3 regions of the Levilactobacillus namurensis genome follow, and region 1 is predicted to be linked to each of the others. Evidence: predicted binding sites of a transcription regulator. Region 1 holds the regulator's gene; each other region holds the start of a gene.
The links. The regulator CtsR, encoded in region 1, represses protease genes until heat stress. The targets are predictions, from matches to a motif close to TTGGTCAAAAAAGGTCAAANA.

Region 2: the regulator CtsR is predicted to act here: its motif matches at 2,407-2,427, upstream of clpP (ATP-dependent Clp endopeptidase proteolytic subunit ClpP).
Region 3: the regulator CtsR is predicted to act here: its motif matches at 2,674-2,694, upstream of RIN67_RS05480 (Bax inhibitor-1/YccA family protein).

Annotation. Positions count from the first base shown of each region.
Region 1 is NZ_CP134159.1:944,796-949,008, reverse strand. It holds gene RIN67_RS04375 (ATP-dependent Clp protease ATP-binding subunit) at 1-2,207, opposite strand, end outside; gene RIN67_RS04370 (CtsR family transcriptional regulator) at 2,225-2,692, opposite strand; tRNA gene RIN67_RS04365 (tRNA-Pro) at 3,034-3,107, opposite strand; tRNA gene RIN67_RS04360 (tRNA-Pro) at 3,155-3,228, opposite strand; tRNA gene RIN67_RS04355 (tRNA-Arg) at 3,261-3,334, opposite strand; tRNA gene RIN67_RS04350 (tRNA-Leu) at 3,357-3,442, opposite strand; tRNA gene RIN67_RS04345 (tRNA-Gly) at 3,455-3,526, opposite strand; tRNA gene RIN67_RS04340 (tRNA-Thr) at 3,552-3,624, opposite strand; tRNA gene RIN67_RS04335 (tRNA-Leu) at 3,660-3,741, opposite strand; tRNA gene RIN67_RS04330 (tRNA-Val) at 3,778-3,850, opposite strand.
Region 2 is NZ_CP134159.1:2,025,816-2,030,028, reverse strand. It holds gene RIN67_RS09770 (gluconeogenesis factor YvcK family protein) at 1-311, shown strand, start outside; gene whiA (DNA-binding protein WhiA) at 313-1,254, shown strand; gene clpP (ATP-dependent Clp endopeptidase proteolytic subunit ClpP) at 1,743-2,339, opposite strand; gene RIN67_RS09755 (LytTR family DNA-binding domain-containing protein) at 2,645-3,094, shown strand; gene RIN67_RS09750 (LiaF transmembrane domain-containing protein) at 3,101-3,838, shown strand; tRNA gene RIN67_RS09745 (tRNA-Arg) at 3,934-4,005, shown strand; gene RIN67_RS09740 (ECF transporter S component) at 4,094-4,213, opposite strand, start outside.
Region 3 is NZ_CP134159.1:1,141,911-1,146,123, reverse strand. It holds gene polA (DNA polymerase I) at 1-1,530, opposite strand, end outside; gene RIN67_RS05480 (Bax inhibitor-1/YccA family protein) at 1,879-2,583, opposite strand; gene RIN67_RS05475 (DUF2785 domain-containing protein) at 2,941-3,765, shown strand; gene murC (UDP-N-acetylmuramate--L-alanine ligase) at 3,815-4,213, opposite strand, start outside.

The sequences.
Region 1 (4,213 bases):
AACTTGACGATTTGATGCAGTTCCGGCTTCTTCAAGGCGTGGAAGATCACCGTTTCGTCGATCCGGTTCAAGAATTCTGGTCGGAAGGATTGCTTTAACGTCTGCCGAATGGTATCCGCCATCGCGTGGTAATTATCGGCCATGTCGGTAGCCCCGAACCCAACGGTCTTCTCATCCCGTAGCTTGGTAGCCCCCAAGTTCGACGTCATAATCAAAATCGTGTTCCGGAAATCAATCCGCCGCCCCTTGGAGTCGGTCAGGTACCCGTCGTCTAAGACCTGCAACAGGAGGTTGAAGACATCTGGGTGGGCCTTTTCGACTTCATCGAACAGGACCACGGAGTATGGCTTCTGCCGTACCTTTTCCGTTAACTGTCCGCCTTCGTCGTAGCCCACGTAGCCTGGCGCCGATCCGATCAAACGACTGGTTGAATACTTTTCCATGTACTCACTCATGTCGACCCGGATCATGTTGTCTTCGGAACCAAACATCGCTGCGGCTAACGCCTTGGCCAGTTCCGTCTTCCCGACCCCGGTCGGACCTAAGAACATAAACGACCCAATCGGCCGGTTCGGATCCTTCAAACCGGAACGGGCACGCCGAATTGCTCGTGCCACCGCCGAAACGGCTTCATCCTGACCAATGACCCGCTGGTGTAAAATCTTTTCCAAGTTGACCAACCGGTCAGCATCGGTCTGCTTGAGTTGCGTCAACGGCACACCGGTCCATTCAGCGACGACCTGCGCCACATCTTCCCCCGTTACATTCAGGGTATAATGCTTAGGCTCATCTGGTTGCGTCGCCGCCTTGGCTTCTCTAGCCGCAATTTTCTCACGTAATGCGATCTCTTGCGTCCGCAACTGGGCGGCCTTCTCAAAGTCTTGTTGTTCGATTGCCGTGTCTTTATCACTCGCCAGTTGGGTCAACTCCGCCGCTTGTTTCGACGCCGTCGTTGGCTTATCCATCTGGTCAATGCGGACCTTAGCCGCCGCTTCGTCCATCAAGTCGATGGCCTTATCAGGCAGGAATCGGTCGCTAATGTAACGTACGGACAACTTCACGGCTTGGTCCAAGGCCTCATCCGTGATGTTCACGTGATGGTGGTCCTGATACCGTGGTCGTAAGCCCTTCAAGATCTGTAAGGCTTCAGCTGACGTTGGTTCGTTAACTTGGACCGTTGCAAACCGCCGTTCCAACGCTGCGTCAGATTCAATATACTTCTGATATTCGTCTAACGTCGTCGCCCCGATTGTTTGCAGCTCACCCCGAGCCAAAGCTGGTTTCAGGATGTTCGAGGCATCAATGGCCCCTTCGGCACCACCAGCCCCAATCAAGGTGTGCAATTCATCGATGAAGAGGATGACGTGACCATCGTTATAGATTTCTTCAATCACCTTTTTCAGGCGATCTTCGAATTCACCACGGTACTTGGTCCCGGCAACTAATGACCCCATATCGAGCATCATCAGCCGCTTCTGCTGCATATCTTCCGGCACGTCTCCCGCAACGATCCGTTGGGCCAAGCCCTCGGCGATCGCCGTTTTCCCGACACCAGGTTCCCCAATCAAAACGGGGTTGTTCTTGGTCCGGCGACTCAGGATCTGGATGACCCGCTTAACTTCCTTATCGCGTCCGACTGTGGGATCCATCCGGCCTTCCTTAGCAGCCTGGGTCAAGTCCCGGGCTAAGGAATCCAAGGTCGGCGTTCCGCCTTGAGCGGCCGCCCGCCGAGAACGGCTATCATTCCGCCGCTTAGGCGTATCGGCAATCCCTAGCTTCCGCAAAACGACTTTGCGGGCACTGGTCAAATCAACGTTTAAGTTCTTTAAAATCCGGGATGACAGAATCGTCTCGTCACTCAACAGGGCTAACAACAAGTGTTCCGTCCCAATCTTAGTAGCACCCAAGCGCTTGGCTTCGTCTCCAGCCATCGCTAGCATGGCCTTGGCCTTGGGCGAATAAGGTAAGTAACTGTCTTGGTCCGTGCTGGCTAAGGTGCCATACCCCGTAAAGCGTTCAATTTCTTCACGAACATCGTCGTCCGTCACTGAAAACTGCTGTAAGACCTTGTTGGCGATCCCGTTCTTTTCAATGGTGAGGGCTAGCAGCAGGTGTTCAGTACCCACCGCCTGATGCTTAAAATACTTGGCCTGTTCCTGTGCGAGAACGAGTACGCTCTTAGCACTGGGTGTAAATAGGTTATCCATTGCAACTCCTCACTTTCTTAACTCTCGTAACGTAGGTGGTCGAGGATTGAGATTAATACCCGCGCACGGATGCGTTCATCCACCTCGCGGCTCCCGGTATTAATAGCACTTTTATCAATCGCCGCCAACATAATGTTGGCCTCTCGCCGATTGATTGAGCCCGCTTCAAACAAGCTCCGGACAATTGCTAACCCGTCATGGCGCGTAATCTGATCACCCACGGCCGTCACTAGTGAATCAATGAAGTCTAGATTATCCAGTAATTTAACCTTCTCGATTCGAATGTAGCCACCGCCGCCCCGTTTACTACGTACCACGTACCCGTCCTGGATCGTAAAACGCGTCTTAATCACGTAGTTGATCTGGGAGGGAACAACGTTAAATTGGTTCGCAATTTCTGAGCGCCGAATCTCAACCTCCTGGGAATCAGCCAGGATCTGCTTGAGGTAAGCTTCAATAATATCCGAAATATTTTGATTCTCCATTATCGTCACCCCTTTGCGCAGTTTTCTTGACTAATATTGACTAATATTATACGAACTTCCAGTAGAAAAGCAATTGATTCGTCTTTCCGGCAGTCGTTCGTCGAGCTCCTTGCTTCTAAAGCCCTACTTATATAGTAGCTTCTTTTGGGCCAAGATGATAGGAAAGCGCCTAATTTGCAGGGGCTAGTCTCGCCTATCAGCCTAACGATCAGTGGGGACGACTTCAAAGCAGCAACTGAAAGCTCTGGTAATCCATGATACCAAAAAAGGTCCCGGCTTCCAAACGATTCGATGGAAAGCCAGGACCCACTTAAGTTTATATTGGTTTAAGGTCTAAAAAATCGGGAAGACAAGATTTGAACTTGCGACCCCCACGTCCCGAACGTGGTGCTCTACCAAGCTGAGCTACTTCCCGATAACAAAACCTGTATTTATCATAATGCAACGACTCACACGAGTCAATCGGGAAGACAGGATTCGAACCTGCGACCCCCTGGTCCCAAACCAGGTGCTCTACCAAGCTGAGCTACTTCCCGATAAGTCCTTAGGTAAACCTAAGCAACAAAAATGCACCCAGTAGGAGTCGAACCTACAACCTTCTGATTCGTAGTCAGACACTCTATCCAATTGCGCTATGGGTGCAAATAATAACTATTCAGTTAAATGCCGAGGACCGGGATCGAACCGGTACGGTCATCACTGACCGCAGGATTTTAAGTCCTGTGCGTCTGCCAATTCCGCCACCCCGGCAAAGGGTGTTAAAGCGGAAGACGGGATTCGAACCCGCGACCCCCACCATGGCAAGGTGATGTTCTACCACTGAACTACTTCCGCATTGGCTATTAAATTAATGGTGCCATGCCGACTAGAGGATTCGAACCTCCGACCTCCTCATTACTAGTGAGATGCTCTGCCAACTGAGCTAAGTCGGCAAAATATTAAGGAACATATTTTGCTGTAATCCTAATGCAGGTGAAGGGACTCGAACCCCCACGTCATAAGACACTAGAACCTAAATCTAGCGCGTCTGCCAGTTCCGCCACACCTGCGTAGTGACGATGGTTCCACAGGAACCGGAGTCCCGATGGAGGATACAGGGCTCGAACCTGTGACCCTCTGCTTGTAAGGCAGACGCTCTCCCAACTGAGCTAATCCTCCATAACGTTCAATCGAATTAATCAATAACTCGTTTGAAACAACTATTATAATTTACCATGTCGCGTGAAGCTTGTCAACAACTTTTTTGAAATCTTTTTGAATAAATATTCGGAAAACTTTCAAACAATCTATTGTAACGGAACTCGCTCACAACAACTATTCTAATTTACCATGCCATCTAGCAGCTGTCAACAACTTTTTGAATATCTTTTTTGAATAAATATCCGTTAGTTGAATAACTACTCCCTCAACAACATTTATTATTCTAGCGTAACCCTGCATAAAAAGCTACCCCTTTTTTGCATTTTTTTGCAAAAAAGGCCAAAAAAACGGCCGGAAACGAATTCCCGACCGTGCATAACG
Region 2 (4,213 bases), 1.1 Mb from region 1:
AGACCGAGAACTTTACGGACGCCGACCATGTGCGCGTCTTGAACCAACACTTACACCGCAACTTTATTGATACGGTCCTGGTCAACACCCGTAAGGTGCCCGACCAGTACATCGATTACCAACGGTGGAATGAAATGTCACAACCAGTCCGTCATGATTTTCAAGGCCTACGCAGCCAAGGGTGCCGGGTCATCTCGACGGACTTCTTACAATTGCGCGATAACGGGGCGTTCCATAATGGGCAAGAAGTGGTCTCAGAACTCTTGAACCTGATTGGTCAGCCGCGTTACCGAGCGAACGGGGGGGCTTAACGTGTCTTTTGCAAGTGAAGTAAAAAAAGAACTGACCACCCTAGAGGTGCATCGGGCCAACGCGAAGGCCGAACTGGTTGCCTTGATTCGAATGAACGGGGCACTGGGGCTGGCGAACCACCGTTTCGTCCTGAACGTTCAGACGGAAAACCCAGCGATTGCGCGACGGATGTACCAGTTACTGAAGCAGTTTTATGATTTGGAAAGTGAATTGTTGGTTCGGCGGAAGATGAAGTTGAAGAAGAATAACCTGTACATCGTGCGGGTCAAGAACGGGGCCACGGAGGTTCTCTCCGACTTGGGGATTTTTGACGGGATGCAACTCTTAGAGTCGGTCCCCGATGAGATCTTGCACTCGGATCTGCAGGTCCGTTCGTACTTGCGGGGGGCGTTTCTCGCGGGAGGCTCGGTCAACAATCCCGAAACCAGCCGGTATCACCTGGAAATCTACTCCCTATATGAGGAGCACAACCAGATGATTGCTGAGATGATGAACCGCTATGACTTAAACGCCCGGACCATCGTCCGACGCAGCGGGTACATCACCTACCTGAAGGGGGCTGAAAAGATTGCCACCTTCCTGTCCTTGATTGGGGCGACCACGTCGATGCTGAAGTTCGAAGATGTCCGAATCATGCGGGACATGCGTAATTCGGTCAACCGGCTGGTCAACTGTGAGAGCGCGAACCTGGACAAGGTGGCTAACGCTTCGACCCGCCAGATCGATAATATTCAATATATCGAAGCCACGGTGGGGTTAGGTCAGTTGCCGACCAAGTTGCGGGAAGTTGCCGAGACCCGGTTGGCGCACCGTGAGGTCAGTCTCAAGGAACTGGGCGACCTGGTTCCGGGTGGTCCCATCTCCAAATCGGGGATCAACCACCGGCTACGTAAAATCAACGATTATGCCAAGCAACTGCGGGAGGGCGAAGCCACGGCTTAAGTGGTGATGTCAGCCAAGTTGTTTGTAGAATAGCTAAAAATTAGCTCTGTAAAACCTTTTGGCTTTACAGAGCTTTTTTGGAATGTATGATGCTGAGAGTCAGACATGACCCTTGGGCTTCAAGCCTTCCGTATAAAACAATTACCGATGTGATCGTCATCCGCCTTATCTGGCCGTCCTTTCGGCTCACAATCGTGTAACCATATCCGAATATGATGCAGTATCAAGCCGCGACTTTCAAGGATATTGTTGACGACTATTATTGGGTAAAAAAGGCCTCATCTCAAGCAGGATAAGGTCACAGTGGTTGTTTGTGTGAATTAGACCGGCAACCGTTTGTAGCGTCAAGTGTATGACGATGCATATCATTGATTCCAGGCCCAACCGGTAAGGCGGGGGATTGTCACTATCTGCCCCTTGGGTCGATTCGGTTCATCATAAAACGCCCGTCACGGTTGTGACGAGCGTTTTAAGGTGATGATTACTGATTACTTCTTTTGTTCGCTGCTGTTGGTCATAATGTGGTCGATTAAACCGTAATCGACGGCGTCTTGGGCACTCAGGTAGTTATCCCGTTCCGTGTCCTTGTTGATCCGTTCGATTGGTTGGCCGGAGTTGTCAGCTAAGATTTGGTTGATTAACTTCCGCGTCTTCAAGATTTCACGAGCAGCAATTTCGATTTCAGTTTGTTGCCCTTGTGCACCACCGGATGGTTGGTGAATCATGACTTGGGCGTGTGGTAAGGCGAACCGCTTACCCTTAGTCCCGGAAGAAGCCAGCACGCTGGCCATGGAAGCCGCCATCCCTAACGTGATCGTTTGAACGTCAGATTGGATGAAGTTCATGGTATCGTAGATAGCTAACCCGGAAGAAACGACGCCACCAGGTGAGTTGATGTATAAGGAAATATCCTTAGTGTTGTCTTGAGCATCCAAGAAGAGTAGTTGCGCAATAATTGCGTTGGCCATGTCATCTTCGATGGGACCGGAAAGCATGATGATGCGGTCCTTTAAGAGTCGTGAATAGATGTCGTATGCCCGTTCACCACGGGATGATTGTTCAATAACAGTTGGTACTAAATTCATGACGTGATAGCCTCCTTAGATTACGTTGTGTGGCTAGCGATTGCTAACATGTTGTTAGTGTACCGCTTTGGTCAAAACAGGTCAAACGATATGTCTTCCCCTGGATTGATTTGCCGATTAACTGACCCTATCATAACAGAGTTCGGCCAAATGACACGTATTCTGTCACAAAAATGACCGGTTAGGGGGCTTGACTGGCCCCTTGGGCTGGCGGTGTTTACAGCTAGTCGGGGATGTGGTCTACTATTAATAAGCACCGGCGCGATGGAGCGGCGGCACAGAGCGGTCACCACGGGAGGGATGAGATGGAAGTTAAAGTCGAGATTGATTCGGACCTGACCGCCCCCAGCGTTGTGGTCCGGGTCCCAGCCCAAACGGCGACGACGGCCCAGCTGGTAGCGGCCATCCAAGCGGCCGTAGCACCACCGCAGCAGTTGGTGGTCACCCAGCGGGGCCGTCGCGAACGAATCGCCGTTGCGACCATCCTGTTCTGCGAGGCAACCGGCCACCAGGTGGCGATTCATACCGCGAATCGGGTGGTTACCACCCACGTGCCGCTATATCAATTGGCCGCCGAATTGCCGGCGACGTTTGTCCGGGCCTCCAAGTCCGCCGTGGTCAACGTCCAGCAGATTGCCACGTTGAGCAAGTCACTGACCGGTAACCTGATTCAGTTTCAGCAGTCGCATAAGCAACTCTACGTGTCACGGCGCTATTACGGTGCCGTCAAGCACGCCTTGGAACGAAAGGAATGAGTCATGATGAAAAAAAGTCATCGTTGGTTTTGGGGGAGCTTCTTTCTCATTGGCGCTGTCCTGGTGGTCATGGGCCAGTTGGGCGGATTACCCGCCGAGTTTGGGTTTTGGCGCATCCTATTTGCAATCTTCATGGTCGCCATCGTCATCTATAGTTTGGCGCATAAAGGCATCACGGGCACCGTCTTTGGGTTGGCGGCCTTGGCGATTCTATTTCGCCGGCCGTTGGGCATCACGGCCCTGGGGCCCTGGACTATCGTGGGCGTCGCCTTGTTGGTGACCATTGGTTTGACGCTCTTGTTGAAGCCCACGCACGCGATTAGTTACCACTACCACTTTGATTCCGGCACGGAAGATGACTGGGAGGATTCGGACGAACGCTTGGGTAGTCCCGATCGGATGACCACGGATGAGGACCACGTGCAGGTTGACGTCAACATGGGAGATAGTATTCGGTACCTCCAATCGCAGGACTTTCAACAAGCCGACGTCCGGGTCCGGATGGGGAACGCGAAAGTGTACTTTGACGACGTTCAGGTGGCAGCCGATGGGGCAGTGGTTAACCTAGACGTCTCGTTGGGGGGCGTGACCCTGTACTTCCCGAGTGACTGGAACGTCAAGTTAGCGGTAGACTCCAGTCTGGGCGGGGTGGACGTCAAGGGCAAGCAACCAGCCACGGATGGGCCGCGGGTCATCGTCCAGGGGCGGGTCTCCTTGGCGGGACTGACTGTGGTCTACCTGTGATGAGATTTGATTAAAGAAAAATGCGTTTGCCCCTTGAAATTCAGATGGGGGTCAGGTATAGTAGTTAGTGTTCTGTTAAAGGAACACGGCTATATGCGCCCGTAGTGTAATGGATCGCACGTAAGATTCCGGTTCTTGAAATGGGGGTTCGATTCCCTCCGGGCGCACTCAGTAAGCTTACCGTTGTTGGCGGTGAGCTTTTTTTTCGACCTAAAAATGGGACCCGGCGAATAGCCGAGCCCCATTGACGGGTGATTAAGCTTTTAAACGGTCCCATTTATGCCGGAGGGGCCGGGCAATCAGCGGGGCGACCAGGCTGTCCAGAAGTAACTCGGGGATGGCGTTGGTCAGGACCGAGAGCATCAGGACGTACCC
Region 3 (4,213 bases), 200 kb from region 1:
TAACTCGTCGGCATCGACCGTGATGCCTTCGATTTCCATCCGTGCTAAGACGAAGGCCATGGGGCGTTCAATCTGACGATACAGCTCCGCCTGGTCATTTTCTTCTAGATCTTTAAACAAGGTCTGTTTCAACCGGGCAATCGCTTGTGCCTTTCGGGCTAAATGTTTGAAGAACACCGTATCATCCGTCGGAATAGCACGCTTAGCTCCCCGACCATACACGTCTTCATCCGTCTCTACCTGGTCATACCCGTGTTCTGCGGCAACCCGTCCCAAGTCATTGCTATTGTCGTAAGTGTTCAGCAGGTACGAGCAGAGTAATAGGTCACCATCCACACCGGCCAGCGTGATGCCTAACCGGTTCAACCCGACATAGGTCCGTTTGGCATCAAAGACCTTTTTGGCAACCTGTGCATTCTCCAACAGCTGCTTAAGGGGCGCCATCTGTAACAACGAAACGTCTCGACTGACCCACCAGTGGTCATCGTGACCGATAACAAAGCCCGCAAACTTGGCCAGATGATAATTGTCCCCATCCATTTCTAGGTAGAAGGCACACTCATCCGTCACCTGGACATCCGCCAGGTTATCGGCTGTTAAGACCGTATACGCAATGGCTTTCAAACCAGGGGTCGCAGAAGGCGTCACGCCATCCACCGACATCCCCTGTAAGAACTTACGAAAGCCCATCTGTTGGTAAAACGCGATCAAGGCATCTCGATCAGGCCCCGCATAGGTTAGGTCCCCTAAGATCAGATCGACCGGTGCGTCTCGATTAATCGTGGCCAGTTTTTTCGACAAGAAGGCTTGGTCCTTATCGGCCACCAGATGTTCCTTAAGTTTCTTCGCCGTAATCTCATCAATGTGGTCATAGACGCCCTCAACGCTACCGTATTGGTCGATGAGGTCAACCGCACGCTTAGGGCCAACCCCTGTAACCCCCGGGTAATTATCTGAATTATCGCCTTGAAGGCCCTTGATATCAATAATCTGTTCCGGGGTCACGCCCATCTTTTCTTTCACGTAAGCGGGCGTGTACCGTTCTATTTCGCTGACCCCTTTTTTAGAGATGGCCACGGTGGTATGGTCGTTGGCCAACTGGGTCAGATCCCGATCTCCCGTTACGATGGTGATCGTGAAACCAGCCGCCTCCGCGCGCTTAGCCGTCGTCCCAATAATGTCGTCAGCTTCATAGTTCGGCAGTTCGTAGGTCTTGATTCCCCGAGCCTCTAATAATTTCTTCAGGTATGGGAACTGTTCAGACAGCTCCGGTGCGGTCTTCGCACGGCCCCCCTTATAATCGTCATACATTTTGGTCCGAAACGTGACCTTACCGGCATCAAAGGCCACTAACGCATGTGTCGGTTGAACCTTATCCAGCATGGTCTCTAACATCGTGTTGAAGCCATAAATGGCGTTCGTGTGTAACCCATCCCCATTGGTAAACCGACCTAATGAGGTGTACAGGGCAAAAAAGGCTTTAAACGCAACACTGTTGCCATCGATCAATAACAATCGTTTCTCCGCCATAGTGGGCTCCTTCCACGCGACAGCTCTTCTGTCGCGTTCGTCTATTCTGGGTCTATTTTACCAAAAAACGCGTCAAATCCGAAACAAAACCTAGGGAAAGCCCCAGTGAATGGGGCAAAAATCAGTAAGCTGGGAGAAATTAGCGTCGGTTCCGGTAGTCTGCTTGCTTTTGAGTCATTGTGCCAAGTCAATCCTCGGCTCACGAAGCACTAATGCTGCCCAAATTCAGCCTGACTGCCGTTGACCTGCTCATCTCCAGACAAGCGCCAGTCACTGGAAGATTGGGTTTCCGCCATCGCAAAAAAAGTCCCGGCCTCAGCCGGGACTTCCCTAAGTCATTTTTCAAGATTAATCGCGACTGCCGCCACCAAAAATCCCGATAATTTGTAAGAGTTGTAAGAACAAGTTCACGAAGTCTAAGTACAGTTGTAACGCCCCCGTAACGGCCAAACCAGTTACGGAAACTTGATCCCCATACTGCAAGTACAACTTCTGCATCTTTTGCGTATCCCAAGCCGTCAAAACGGAGAAGATAATCACCGCAATGAACGAGAAAATTAACGAAATCATTGGGCTCCGCAAGAAGAGGTTGATCACCATGGCGACAATCAATCCGATCAATGCCGCAGTGGCCTGAGTCCCAATCCGTGACAGATCTCGCTTAGTGGTTAAGCCAATCACGGACATGGTCAAGAAGACGGCCGCACTCGAGACAAAGGCTTGTGCCATCGCGGCTCCCGTGTAGACAAAGGCATAACTGGAAATAACAGCTCCAGTAATCACGGCGTACACCATCAGGCCTCCGAAAGCGACCGTGGGCCGTTTCATCGATTGGGCACTAATCACGAATGGTAAGATGAACCAGACGATCAGACCGACCAACATCCCACCACCACGCATCATACTTGCTGAACCATTGGTAACCATCAGATAAGCGGTCAACGCAGAGACTAACACCGCTAACCCCATCCAACCAAACATCTTGGTCAGAAAACGATTCAGGCCAACTTGGGTATTAATCGTCTCGCGGGGCTGTTGTTCATAATTGTTCATTTAAACGCTCCTTTTTCAAATCAATTCCCGACTTAGCTATCACAACAAAGTGTAGCTACTTTTTTGGTTTCTGGGATATAGTTTAGCAAATTCGTCGCTAAAGGGCCAATAATCTGTCTAATAATTCCCCAATATCCACCGTTAAATCACGATACCCCCTTATTACGGCACTTTTTTAGTCACGCCCAGCAAGTCATATGCTAAGATTGGTGCAACGTTGGAGGCCGCCTCCGCCCAAACCACGTCCCCAAATCCGTAGGTTTGCCGGAACCTAAACACGGGTTCGCGTATTTAGCGACTACCAAAAGTAACCTCATCTGCAAATCGATTTTAAATAAATTCTAAGGAGATGTGACCATGGCACCCCAGTTTTTAACCCTGCAACAGGCCCTGACTCACCCCGACCAAGCCCTCACACCAGCTCAATTAACCCTGATGTTGGCCAACATTGGTGCCCTTGATCCGACGGTCCGTGACCAGACGATTTACAGTCTCTTTGCCCAGCAATTCGAGCATCAGACGCTTTCACTTGATCAGAAAAATCGGATTGCCCAACACTTGATTCAAAATCACGATCTCTTTGCATCCATTGACGGCCCCCAAAGTCCCCTAGTTTTTCTGCGAACCTTCACTGCACTATTAACCGCGTTAGTCCTAAGCGATGACGCCCAGACCCATTGGGTGACTCCCAAGTTGCGCGACCATTTTTTCAACGATGCGCTGACTTATTTGCCCCGTGAAACCGACCAACGTGGCTGGACAGTAAACGGTTGGGCTGACGGGGTCTCCCATGGTGCTGACCTATTGGGGACTGCCTGGGCTCACCCGGCGTTCCCACCCGACGCCGTCCCGACCGCTCTACATGCCTTGACGACGGTCCTGTTGCGCCAAACTCAGGTCTTTCAATTTGACGAAGAACCCCGCTTGGCCATGACCCTTGTGATGGCGTCTCAGGCCCACCATTTAACGACCGACCAGTTAAAGAATTGGCTAGCAACGACTGACCAACAGCTCTGGCACGGCTTTGATTTTGACGACTTAAGCAGTGTCGCCCGCCTACACAACTGGTTAAGCGTGCTTCACCACCTTATGTTTCTGATTCCCGCTAATACGGCCATTCAAGCTCAAATTACAACACTCAGTCGCCATTACTACCAGGTTAATGGTTACTTGCCTCGCTAAAAAATGGCTGTCATTCCCTAATCGGAGTGACAGCCATTTAATTCAATGTTTAGTTATTCTTTAAGGACAAGTGACTCAGTAAATCTTCGTAGGCCCGTTCATACTTCTGAACGTCACCGGCACCCATGAAGACCACAACGGCATCGTGGTAGTCCAGTAACGGTGACATGTTGTCGACCGTCAGGATTTCGCCACCCTTACTGATCTTCGCAGCTAAGTCCTTACTGGAGACCGCACCTTGCGTCTCCCGGGCAGAACTGAAGATGTTGGTCAGGTAGACTTTATCCGCCAAGTTGAGACTCTTGGCAAAGTCGTCCATCAGCGCAATCGTCCGGCTAAAGGTATGGGGCTGGAAGACCGCAATGATCTCCTTGTCTGGATACTTTTGCCGAGCGGCGTCCAACGTCGCCTTGATTTCGGATGGATGGTGTGCGTAGTCATCAATGAT